DNA from 2 places in the Klenkia terrae genome. Region 1 is predicted to be linked to the other one. Evidence: riboswitches for the same ligand, from Rfam matches in the RefSeq annotation. Region 1 holds a riboswitch; the other holds the start of a gene.
What was found. A riboswitch is a leader RNA that binds a small molecule or an ion and turns the genes downstream of it on or off. The one in region 1 is predicted to bind S-adenosylmethionine.
Positions count from the first base shown of each region.

Region 2: linked by a shared signal. The riboswitch ahead of UXQ13_RS13385 (aminotransferase class V-fold PLP-dependent enzyme) and the one ahead of thrC (threonine synthase) in region 1 are both predicted to bind S-adenosylmethionine.

Region 1 covers NZ_JBAPLV010000001.1:191,942-197,694, reverse strand. The annotation lists gene groL (chaperonin GroEL) at 1-642, opposite strand, end outside; gene UXQ13_RS00995 (hypothetical protein) at 829-1,296, opposite strand; gene thrC (threonine synthase) at 1,436-2,743, opposite strand; SAM riboswitch class I at 2,756-2,872, opposite strand; gene UXQ13_RS00985 (HAD family hydrolase) at 2,906-3,727, shown strand; gene UXQ13_RS00980 (ABC transporter permease) at 3,732-4,595, opposite strand; gene UXQ13_RS00975 (alpha/beta fold hydrolase) at 4,592-5,753, opposite strand, start outside.
Region 2 covers NZ_JBAPLV010000014.1:1,126-6,878, reverse strand. The annotation lists gene UXQ13_RS13410 (GNAT family N-acetyltransferase) at 1-25, shown strand, start outside; gene UXQ13_RS13405 (LLM class flavin-dependent oxidoreductase) at 8-1,081, opposite strand; gene UXQ13_RS13400 (methionine ABC transporter ATP-binding protein) at 1,445-2,452, shown strand; gene UXQ13_RS13395 (methionine ABC transporter permease) at 2,449-3,108, shown strand; gene UXQ13_RS13390 (MetQ/NlpA family ABC transporter substrate-binding protein) at 3,144-3,959, shown strand; SAM riboswitch class IV at 4,055-4,167, shown strand; gene UXQ13_RS13385 (aminotransferase class V-fold PLP-dependent enzyme) at 4,207-5,574, shown strand; gene UXQ13_RS13380 (OsmC family protein) at 5,639-5,753, shown strand, end outside.

The DNA.
Region 1 (5,753 bases):
GTCGAGGACGGCCTCCATGCGCTCGGTGTCGGTCACGAAGTAGGGCGAGGTGTAGCCCTTGTCGAAGCGCATGCCCTCGGTGAGCTCGAGCTCGAGGCCGAAGGTGTTGCTCTCCTCGACGGTGATGACGCCTTCCTTGCCGACCTTGTCCATCGCCTCGGCGATGAGCTCGCCGATGGCCGGGTCAGCGGCGGAGATGGAGGCGGTGGCAGCGATCTGCTCCTTGGTCTCCACGTCCTTGGCGGTCGAGAGCAGGTACTCGGAGACGGCGGCGACGGCCTTCTCGATGCCCTTCTTCAGGGCCATCGGGTTCGCGCCGGCGGCGACGTTGCGCAGCCCCTCGCGGACGAGGGCCTGGGCGAGCACGGTGGCGGTGGTGGTGCCGTCACCCGCGACGTCGTCGGTCTTCTTCGCGACCTCCTTGACGAGCTCGGCCCCGATCTTCTCGTACGGGTCCTCGAGCTCGATCTCCTTGGCGATGCTCACACCGTCGTTGGTGATGGTGGGGGCACCCCACTTCTTCTCCAGCACGACGTTGCGGCCCTTGGGGCCGAGGGTGACCTTGACGGCGTCGGCGAGGGTGTTCATGCCCCGCTCGAGGCCGCGGCGGGCCTCTTCGTCGAAGGCGATCATCTTGGCCATGTGGTGGTGTCCTCCATGCGTGGCTCGCTGCTGGTCGGGCGGCGCCCGCGACGGACGGCACCTGCACCGTGGACGCTCCTGCGGCCCACGTGCCGATGCCTCACCGGCCCGACCTGGTTGGCACTCAGATGCTCCGAGTGCCAGCCCGAGTCTGGCACTCGACCCAGGCGAGTGCAAGAACGGGGGTCACCCCCGCCGTCGGCGGAGCACCTCGCCGGCGGCCAGGTCCAGAAACGCGACCAGCACGGCGGCCACCACGAGGGCCAGGACGTACACCCAGAGGTAGAGCGCCAGGACGCCGAGCAGGGGCCCGGTGTACCCGGACAACCCGGCCACGCCGAGCACGTACCAGACCCACGGGCCCACGACGGCCAGGCCGAGCACCGTCGACCAGCGACCCCCGCGGGTCTGCGGCCGGGTGCCGAACCGGCGTGCGACGGCCCCGACGACCAGCAGGCCCACCAGCACGGCCGCCAGGGGTCCGCCGACGGCCCGCTCCCCCGCCCCGGCGACCAGCAGGACGAGCGAGATCACCACGAGGACGACGGCCAGCGCGACGTGGCCGACCAGCAGCGCGGGCGCCCACGACCGCGGCCGGACGACGACCGGCACCGGTCGGGGCACCTGGCGCGAGGGCTCGGAGGGCGTGGTCACCGCGCCGGCCTCCGGCCCCACGCCGGCGCCCGGCGCAGCCTGGGTGGACCCCCCGCGCAGACCCTCACCCCAGGTCGTGGACTGGGGTGAGGAGCCACGGGGTGGGTCGACCCAGGTTGCGGCACCGACGCGGCCGACCTCAGGCGATGAGGCCGGCCTCGCGCAGCGAGCGCAGCGAGGGCTGCACGTGGTGGGTGGGGCCGACGACCGGGGCGAGCGGGTCGAGGGTCTTGAGCCCCTCGCCGGTGTTGAGCACCACCGTCTCCTGCGCGGGGTCCAGCAGCCCCTTCTCCACGAGCTGGCGGAGCACGGCCGTGGTCACCCCGCCCGCGGTCTCGGCGAAGACGCCGGTGGTGCGGGCCAGGTCGCGGATGCCGGCCACGATCTCGTCGTCCCCGACCCGGCCGACCGAGCCACCGGTGCGCCGGATCGCGTCCAGGGCGTAGGGCCCGTCGGCGGGGTTGCCGATGTTCAGGCTCTTCGCGATGCCGGTCGGCTTCACCGGCTTGACGACGTCCCAGCCGTTGTCGAACGCGGTGGCGATCGGGTCGCAGCCGGCCGACTGGGCACCGAAGACCTTCCAGGGGGTGTCCTCGACGATGCCGGCGGCCACCAGCTCCTTCCAGGCCTTGTCGACCTTGGTGAGCAGCGACCCCGACGCCATCGGGATCACGACCTGGGCCGGGATGCGCCAGCCGAGCTGCTCGGCGATCTCGTAGCCCACGGTCTTGGAGCCCTCGGCGTAGTAGGGCCGGACGTTCTGGTTGACGAAGGCGCAGTCCTCGAACTCGTCGGTCTCGGCGAGCTCGCTGGTCAGCCGGTTGACGTCGTCGTAGGAGCCGTCGACGGCGACGAGGGCCTGGCCGTACACCGCCGACTGGACGATCTTGCCGGGCTCCAGGTCGCTGGGCACGAACACGAACGAGGGCAGGCCATTGCGGGCGGCGTGGGCGGCCACCGAGTTGGCCAGGTTGCCGGTCGAGGCGCAGGCGATCTTGGCGTAGCCGAACCCCTTGGCGGCGGTGGCGGCCAGGCTGACGACGCGGTCCTTGAACGAGTGCGTCGGGTTGGCCGAGTCGTCCTTCACCCACAGCGGGGCGGTGAAGCCGAGCTCGTCGCCCAGCCGCTGCGCCCGCACCAGCGGGGTCATCCCCGGGTCCAGGCTCACCCGGTCGGCCGGGTCCTGGCCGGTGGGCAGCAGCGGGGCGTAGCGCCAGATGTTGTGCGGGCCGGCCTCGATCTGCTCGCGGGTGACCGCGCGCATGAGCTCGGGGTCGTAGTCGACCTCGAGCGGGCCGAAGCACTCGGCGCAGGCGTGCTCGGCGATCAGGCCGAAGGTGGCACCGCAGTTGCGGCACACCAGCCCGCGGGCCGGGTTGGCGGCGACGGTGGTGGCGGGGCCGGTGGTGGTGGGGCCGGTGGTGGCCTCGGGAGCGGTCAGGGTCATGCGACGACTACCTCCTCATCTTCCCTGCGCCGGGTCGTCGACCGCGCAGGACGGATGGGGCACCTGCTGCTCGCGCAGTGGTTGCCGGGGCTTCATCGGGCCGTGTCCCTCTGCCCCTCTGGATGAGTGGAACGCCCCGGACCTTACTGCAGGATGGGCGCCGTGCCCGCAGCCATCGTCTACACCGACCTCGACGGCACGATGGTCGGCCCGCGCGGGTCCTTCGTGCACACCGCCACCGGGGAGCTCACCGCGCAGCCCTGGACGGCGCTGCTGGAGCTGCACCGGGCCGGCGTGCCGCTGGTCCTGGTCTCCGGGCGCACCCACGCCCAGCTGCAGGAGGCCGGCCGGGTCTTCGCCGTCGACGGGCACATCGCCGAGCTGGGCTCGCTGGTGAGCTGGGCCGGCGGCCGGGAGACCCACCTGCTGACCGGCGACCTGCCCGCGGAGTTCGCCGGGCGCACCCCGGTCGAGGTGATGGCCGGGCTCGGCGTGGTGGACGCGCTGGTGGCGGCCTGGCCGGGGCAGCTGGAGTGGCACTCCCCCTGGCACGCCACGCACACCGGCGACGCCATGCTCCGCGGCCGGGTGGGCACCGCCGAGGTCGACGCGTGGCTCGCCGACCGCGGCTGGGGGTGGCTGACCCTCAAGGACAACGGCCGGGTCCCCCGCACCTCGCGGATGACGCTGGACGTCGAGGGCGACCCGCACGTCTTCCACCTGATGCCGCGCGGCATCGGCAAGGGCTCCGCGATCGCCTGGGACCTGGCCCGGCGCGCGATCGACCCGGCCGACGCGGTGGCGGTCGGCGACTCGGTCAGCGACCTGGAGATGGCGCCGGCCGTCGGTCGGCTGTTCATCACCGCGAACGGCGCCGCCGTCCCCGGCATGGCCGAGGCGATCGCCGCCCTGCCGGACGTGGCGGCGACCGCCGGCGCGATGGGTCTCGGCTGGGCCGAGGCCGTCCGCGCCGCCCTCGGGTAGCTGCCTAGCTCGTGACGTCGCGGCGGGCGAAGTGCCGGAAGGCCAGCGCGGTGAACACCGCCGCGTAGAGCAGCGACTGGATGACCCCGCGGTACAGGTCCCCGCTGTCGACCGGGGTCTGCAGCAGGTCGGTCCAGGCGAACTCCTCGGCGGTCGGGAAGTAGTCCCTGATGCTGCCCAGCTGCTCGACCTGGTCGAGGATCGCGAAGACGAACATCGTGAACACCGACCCGCCGACCGCGGCCAGCGGCGCGTCGGTCACCGTGGACAGCCAGAACGCCAGCGTGCCCACGACCAGCAGGTGGACGGCGAGGTAGCCGACCATCCCGGCCAGCCGGAGCATCCCCTGGCCCTGGTCGATGCTGATCCCGATCGGGGTCTGGATGTCCTCGAAGCCGAACGCGATGCCGCCGGCGACCACGGCCACCACGGTGACGGTCAGCAGCGCCGACACCGACAGCACCAGCGCGGCCAGCCACTTCTGCCGGAGCAGCCGCATCCGCGGCACCGGGGTGGCCAGCGCGTAGCGCAGCGACCCCCACTGCGCCTCGCTGGCCACGGTGTCGCCGAAGAACAGCGCGTAGACGACCACCAGGAAGAACGAGGTGGTCGCGAACAGCACGAACAGGGTGAAGTTCAGCCCGGACGACGTCGCGACGTCGACCAGGTTGAGCCGGCTGTTGGCCTGCGCGTCCTCGCTGGCGCCCAGCTGCAGGGCGGCGATGAGCAGCAGCGGCAGCGCCACCATCAGCGCGAAGACGCCGATCGTGCGCCGCCGCTTGAACTGCCGGCGCAGCTCGACCGACAGCCGCAGGGTGCGCTCGGGCCGGTAGCCGGCGACGGCCCCGGTGGACTGGACGGTGCTCACGAGCTCTCCCCCACCAGCGACAGGAACGCGTCCTCCAGGCGGCGACGCGGGGTGACCTGGTCGACCCCGATGCCGGCCCCGACCAGGGCGGCGACCGCCGAGGCCCGGGAGGCACCGGCCAGCTCGACGACCAGGCCCTCGTCGGCGCGCTCGACCGAGGCGCCGTCCAGGCCCTCGAGGACGGCGACCGCGCGGTCGGCGTCCGCCGGGTCCTCGAGCACGACCAGCACCGCTCCCCCGGTGCCGACGATCTCCTCGACCGTGCCCTCGGCGACCTTCTGGCCCTTGGCCATCACGACGACGTGGCTGCAGGTCTGCTCGATCTCGGCCAGCAGGTGGCTGCTCACGATGACCGTGCGGCCGGTCGCCGCGTAGTCCTGCAGCACCTCGCGCATGGCGTGGATCTGCGGCGGGTCCAGCCCGTTGGTCGGCTCGTCGAGGACGAGCAGGTCCGGCAGGCCGAGCATGGCCTGCGCGATGGCCACCCGCTGGCGCATGCCCTGGGAGTAGGAGCGGACGCGCTTGTCCAGCGCCGTCCCGAGGCCGGCGATGGCGATCGCCTCGTCCAGGTGGGCGTCGGCCAGCGGCCGGCCGGTGGCCGCCCAGTACAGCTCCAGGTTGTCCCGGCCGGACAGGTGCGGCTGCAGGCCGGTGCCCTCGACGAAGGAGCCCAGCCGGGACAGCACCGGGGCGCCGGGGGTGGCCGGGTGGCCGAAGACGGAGATGGTGCCCTCGGTCGGCCGGATCAGGCCCATGAGCATCCGCAGCGAGGTGGTCTTGCCGGCGCCGTTGGGGCCCAGCAGGCCGAGCACCTGGCCGCGGCGGACCTCGAAGGACAGGTCGCGGACGGCGGTGAAACCGTCCTTGTAGGACTTGGTCACCCCGGAGAAGCGCAGCGGCACGTCCTCGCCGTCGGGCTCGACGACCGACAGCTGCTTCCGGCGCCGGGCGCCCCACAGCTTCGCCACGACCACCCCGGCCAGGCCGAGCGCGACCAGCACGCCCAGCAGCACCCACCAGCGGGTGGCGCCAGAGGCGGTGCTGACGGTGCCGTCGACGGTGGGGGCGGCCAGCGCGGCGCCGTCGGCCAGCCCGACGGCGTAGACGCCGGACTCGGCCGGCGCGGCGAAGGCCTGGTCGGTGGAGGAGACCAGCACG
Region 2 (5,753 bases), on a different contig from region 1:
GCCGGGGTCAGCGCAGGAGGGGTAGCACCTCCTCGCCGACCCGCCAGGCCTCCTCGAGGTGCGGGTAGCCCGACAGCACGAACTCGTCGAACCCGAGCTCGGCGTACTCGCTGATCCGCTCGGCGACCTGCTCGTGGCTGCCGACCAGTGCGGTGGCGGCGCCCTCGCGGACCAGCCCGATCCCGGCCCAGAGGTTGGGCGCCACCTCCAGGGACCGGGCACCGTCCCCGGTGCTGCCGCCGTGCAGCGAGGTCATCCGGGCCTGGCCGACGGAGTCCATCCGGGCGAAGCGCTCCTGGGTGGCCGCGATCGCGCTCGCCGGCATCCCGGCAAGCATCCGGTCGGCCTCCGCCCAGGCCTCCTCCGGGGTGTCCCGGCTGACCACGTGCAGCCGGATGCCGAACCGCAGCTCCCGGCCGACGGCCGCGGCCTTGGCCCGCACCCGGTCCAGCCGCCCGCGCACCATCGCCGGCGGCTCGCCCCAGGTCAGGTAGGTGTCCACGTACCGGGCCGACACGTCCTCGGCCGGCCCGGACGCGCCGCCCAGGTAGATCGGCGGCGCGGTCTCCGGCGGGGTGGTCAGCCCGGCGCCCTCGACCCGCACGTGCTCGCCGGCCAGGTCGAACCGCTCGCCGGCGAAGCTGCGCCGGACGACGTCGAGGAACTCGGCGGTCCGGGCGTACCGGGCGTCGTGGTCGAGGAAGTCGCCGTAGGCCCGCTGCTCCACCGGGTCGCCGCCGGTGACGACGTTGAGCCGCAGCCGCCCGCCGGACAGCCGCTGGAACGTGGCGGCCTGCTGCGCGGCCAGCGTGGGCAGGATGAACCCGGGCCGGAAGGCGACCAGGAACTCCAGCCGCTGCGTGCGGTCCAGCAGCGCCGCACAGGTCACCCAGGCGTCCTCGCACCCGGACCCGGTCGGGGTGAGGACGGCGGTGAAGCCGGCCTGCTCGGCGGCCCCGGCGACGGCGCCCAGGTAGTCCAGGGTCGGCCGGCGCCGCAGCGCCGCGGCGTCGTGGCCCCGGTCGGTGGTGGCCGGGCCGACGTCCCGGCTGTCGCCGCGGGTGGGCAGGAACCAGTGCATCTCCACCGGTGGAGTGCACCACGCCGATCGGGATGGTCGACTCGGCGGGCCGCGGCGGCGGGGCATCCGACCAGCGGATCGACGGCCGAGGGAGGGGCAGACCACCGGCATCGAAGGTCCACGACGGCTGAGGGGTGCCTCACACAAAGTGCACCTGGTTTGTGGGGATTGCACCTGTGAGGGCACCATGGACGGGTGCACCGGCTGCTCCTGACGCGCGACCTCGCCGTCGACCTGGCCGGCACCGCCAGCTGGCTCTGTCGCTGACCCGCCGCACACCCCTCTCTCGCCGCGCCGCCGACCCCGGGCACCTGCCTGCCCGCGTCCGCGCCGACCGCCTCATCCCTGCGAGGAATCCGCTCCGTGATCGAACTGAACGACGTCCGCAAGGTCTTCCCGGCCCGCGGCCGCGGCCCCGAGGTCGTGGCCCTGGACGGCGTAGACCTGACCGTCCGGGCCGGTGACTTCGCCGGCGTGGTCGGGCCCTCGGGCTCGGGCAAGTCCACCCTGATCCGGCTGGTCAACCTGCTCGAGCGGCCCACGTCCGGCACGGTCACCGTCGACGGCCGGGTGCTCACCGACCTGCCGGCCGACGAGGTCCGCCGGGCCCGCAGCTCGATCGGCATGGTCTTCCAGCACTTCGAGCTGATGGACTCCCGCACGGCCGCGGCCAACGTCGAGCACCCGCTGGAGCTGGCCGGCGTCGGCCGCGCCGAGCGCCGCCGTCGGTCGGGCGAGCTGCTGGACCTGGTCGGGCTGGGCGACCGCGCCCAGGCCCGCCCCGCGCAGCTGTCCGGCGGGCAGAAGCAGCGGGTGGCCATCGCCCGCGCGCTCGCCGCCCGGCCCACCGTGCTGCTGTGCGACGAGGCCACCTCCGCCCTGGACCAGGCCAGCACCACCGGCGTGCTGGAGCTGCTGCGCCGGGTCCGCGACGAGCTCGGGCTGACGGTCCTGCTGATCACCCACGAGATGGCCGTGGTCAAGGCCGTCTGCGACACCGCGGTGCTGCTGGAGGCCGGCCGGGTCGTCGACGGCGGCCGGCTGGACCAGGTGCTGGCCCGCGGGGACTCCCCGCTGGCCGCCGCGCTGCTGCCCGCCCCGGTGGCCGACCACCGGGTGGCGGGCACCCTGCTCCGGGTCACCGTCACCGACACCGCGCCCGAGACCCACGTGCTGCAGGTGCTCGTCGGCCGGCTCGGCCTGGACGTCGAGGTCGCCGGCGGCTCGGTGGAGACCGTGGCCGGCGGGCGGCACGGCCGGCTGCTGCTGCGGGTCACCGGCGCCGACCAGAGCGGGCTGGACCGGGCACTGGCCCAGCTGCGCGACGACGGTTCCCGGGTGGAGCGCGTCGCGGCGGAGGTGGCCCGGTGAGCGACTGGTCCCGGATCGCCCCGCAGCTGCTCGACGCCACCGGCGAGACCCTCTACATGGTCGCGGTCGCCACCGTGATCACCGTCCTGCTGGGCATCCCGCTCGGCGTGCTGCTCACCGTCACCGGACCCGGCGCGCTGGCCCCGCGGCCGGTCCTGCACCGGGTGCTCGGCCTGCTGGTCAACCTGGGCCGGTCCCTGCCGTTCATCATCCTGCTGGTCCTGGTCGCCCCGCTGACCCGCGGCCTGGTCGGCACCACGATCGGGTCGACGGCGGCCATCGTGCCGCTCACCGTCGGCGCCGTCCCGTTCCTGGCCCGGCTGGTGGAGACCAGTCTGCGCGAGGTCTCGCACGGCAAGGTCGAGGCCGCGCTGGCCATGGGCGCCCGCCGCCGGGACGTCGTCCGCACGGTGCTGCTGCCCGAGGCGCTGCCCTCCCTCGTCGCCGGGACGACGGTCACCGTCGTCGCGCTGATCAGCTACTCGGCCATGGCCGGCGCCATCGGCGGCGGCGGCCTGGGCGACTTCGCCATCCGGTTCGGCTACCAGCAGTTCCGCACCGACATCACCCTGCTCACCGTCGCCCTGCTGCTCGTCGTCGTCCAGGCGCTGCAGTTCGGCGGCGACACCTGGGCGCGCCGCCTGGCGCGCCGATGACACCCGCCCGTCCCGACCCGTTGGAGAACCGCACCGTGCGTCGCCTCGCCCTGACCCTGTCCGCCCTCACCGCCACCGCGGTCCTCGCCGCCTGCGGGGGCGGCGACGCCGAGATCTCCGCGCCGGACGAGCCGCTGCGCGTCGGCGCCTCGCCGGTGCCGCACGCGGAGATCCTCCGGTTCATCGACGAGAACCTCGCCGAGGACGCCGGCCTGGACCTCGACGTCGTCGAGTTCACCGACTACGTGCAGCCCAACGTGGCCCTCGACGACGGCTCGCTGGACGCGAACTTCTTCCAGACCGTGCCCTACCTGGAGGAGCAGGAGGCCTCCGCCGGCTACGACTTCACCGCCCTGGAGCCGGTGCACGTCGAGCCGCTGGGCATCTACTCGGAGTCGCTGACCGACCTGTCGCAGCTGGAGCAGGGCGCGACCGTGGCGATCCCGAACGACCCCACGAACGCCGCCCGCGCGCTCCGGCTGCTGGAGGCCAACGACCTGGTCGTGCTGGCCGACACCGGTGACGCCGCCCCCACCTCGTTGGACGTGGAGAGCAGCCCGCTGGACCTGGAGATCTCCGAGGTCGAGGCCGCCCAGGTGCCCCGTTCGCTGGCCGACGTCGACATCGCGGTGATCAACGGCAACTACGCCATCGACGCCGACCTGTCCCCGGCCGACGACTCCCTGGCGCTGGAGGAGGCCGAGGGCAACCCGAACGCCAACCTCCTGGTGGTGCGGGCCGGCGACGAGTCCGACGAGCGCATCCAGACGCTGGAGGAGCTGCTGCACTCCGACGAGGTGCGCCAGTTCCTCGAGGACGAGTACGACGGTGCGGTCATCCCCGCGTTCTGATCCCGCTGCCGCCCGGGCCGGTCGGACAACCGGCCGGGCGCGCGCAGACCAATGCGCATCAAGTCGATCGGGATTGACTGGTAGGGTCTACGACAGGTCACGAGTGCCAGCGCGAAGCCCCGGCTCGCTGGTCGGCAACCCTTCCACCGCGATGGGGTGCTCCGGGTGACGACCTGGCGGCTGCGCAGCGCAGCCGCAAGCGCGGGTCCCGTCGCGAGCACGGGCCCCTGACCTCCAGGAGTCCTCGATGTCCGTCCTCCTCGACCGCCGCACCACCCCGGCCCTGCTGCCCACGGCCGACGCGGCCACCAGCGTCCCGCTCGTGACCGGCGGGTCGGTCGGCTACGCCAACCTCGACGTCGCGGCCAGCGCTCCCGCCCTGGCCTCCGTGGCCGCCCGGGTCGCCGAGGCCCTGCCGCTCTACGCCAGCGTGCACCGTGGCGCGGGCTACCTCTCCCAGGTCTCCACCGCGCTCTACGAGTCGGCCCGGGACACCGTGGCCGCGTTCGTCGGGGCCCGGTCCGACGACGTCTGCGTGCTCACCCGGAACACCACCGACAGCCTCGCGCTGCTGGCCGGCTGCCTGCCCGCCGACGGCGCCGTCCTCGTGCTGGACGTCGAGCACCACGCCGACCTGCTGCCGTGGCAGCAGCGCTCCCGCGACCTGTGCGACGTCCTCGAGGCGGCACCGACGGTGGCCGGGACGCTGTCCCGCCTGGCCGACGCGCTGGCCGCCCGGCGCTACGTGCTCGTCGCGGTCACCGGTGCCTCGAACGTGACGGGGGAGTCCCTCCCGCTGCGCCGGGTCACCGAGCTGGCGCACGCCGCCGGTGCCCTGGTGGTCGTCGACGGCGCCCAGCTGGTGCCGCACCGCCGGTTCTCCCTCGTGGAGTCCGGTGCGGACTGGGTCGCGTTCTCCGGCCACAAGCTCTACGCACCCTTCGGCACCGGCGCGCTGGTCGGCCGGCGGGACTGGCTGGACACCGGCCGGCCCTACCTCCCCGGCGGCGGCGCCGTCGCCCAGGTCGACGTGGACGCGACGACGTGGGTGGCGGCCCCGCACCGGCACGAGGGCGGCTCGCCCAACGTGCTCGGCGCGGTCGCGCTGGCCGCCGCCTGCGACGAGCTCGCGGCCCTGGCCCCCGGCGCGCTGGAGGACCACGAGCGGGCGCTGCGCACCCAGCTGGTCGACGGGTTGTCGCAGGTCGACGGGGTGCGGCTGCTGCGCATCTGGTCGGACTCGGTCGACCCCACCGGCGTGGTCAGCTTCACCGTCGAGGGCGCCGACCCGGGCCTCGTCGCTGCCTACCTCTCCGCCGAGCACGGAATCGGCGTCCGGGACGGCCGGTTCTGCGCGCACCCGCTGGTGGCCCGGCTCGGCGTCCCCGGCGGAGCGCTGCGGGCCAGCGTCGGCGTCGGCACGTCCGCGGACGACGTCGCCCGGCTGGTCGAGGCGGTCGCCCGGTTCGTCGCCGAGGGGCCCGCCGTCGCCTACGCCGTCGTCGACGGGCGGCACCAGCCGGTGGCCGACCCGCGTCCGGTGGCCGGGCTGGCCGGCGCCGACCTGTCCGCGGTCGCCCGCGGCGCCGGTTGCGGACCTGCCCCGACCCGCTGAACCGCCCCCCGAACGCCCGCCGAACCCCGGCGGACAGATCCCCGAGCACCGAGGAGAACCACCCGTGGCCACCCGTCCCAAGGCGAGCGTCGTCCCCTTCACCCACCACGCGGAGGGCACCGGCGTCGGCCAGCGCGTGACCGTCGGCGGCGACGCCGGGCACGAGTTCGACGTCGACA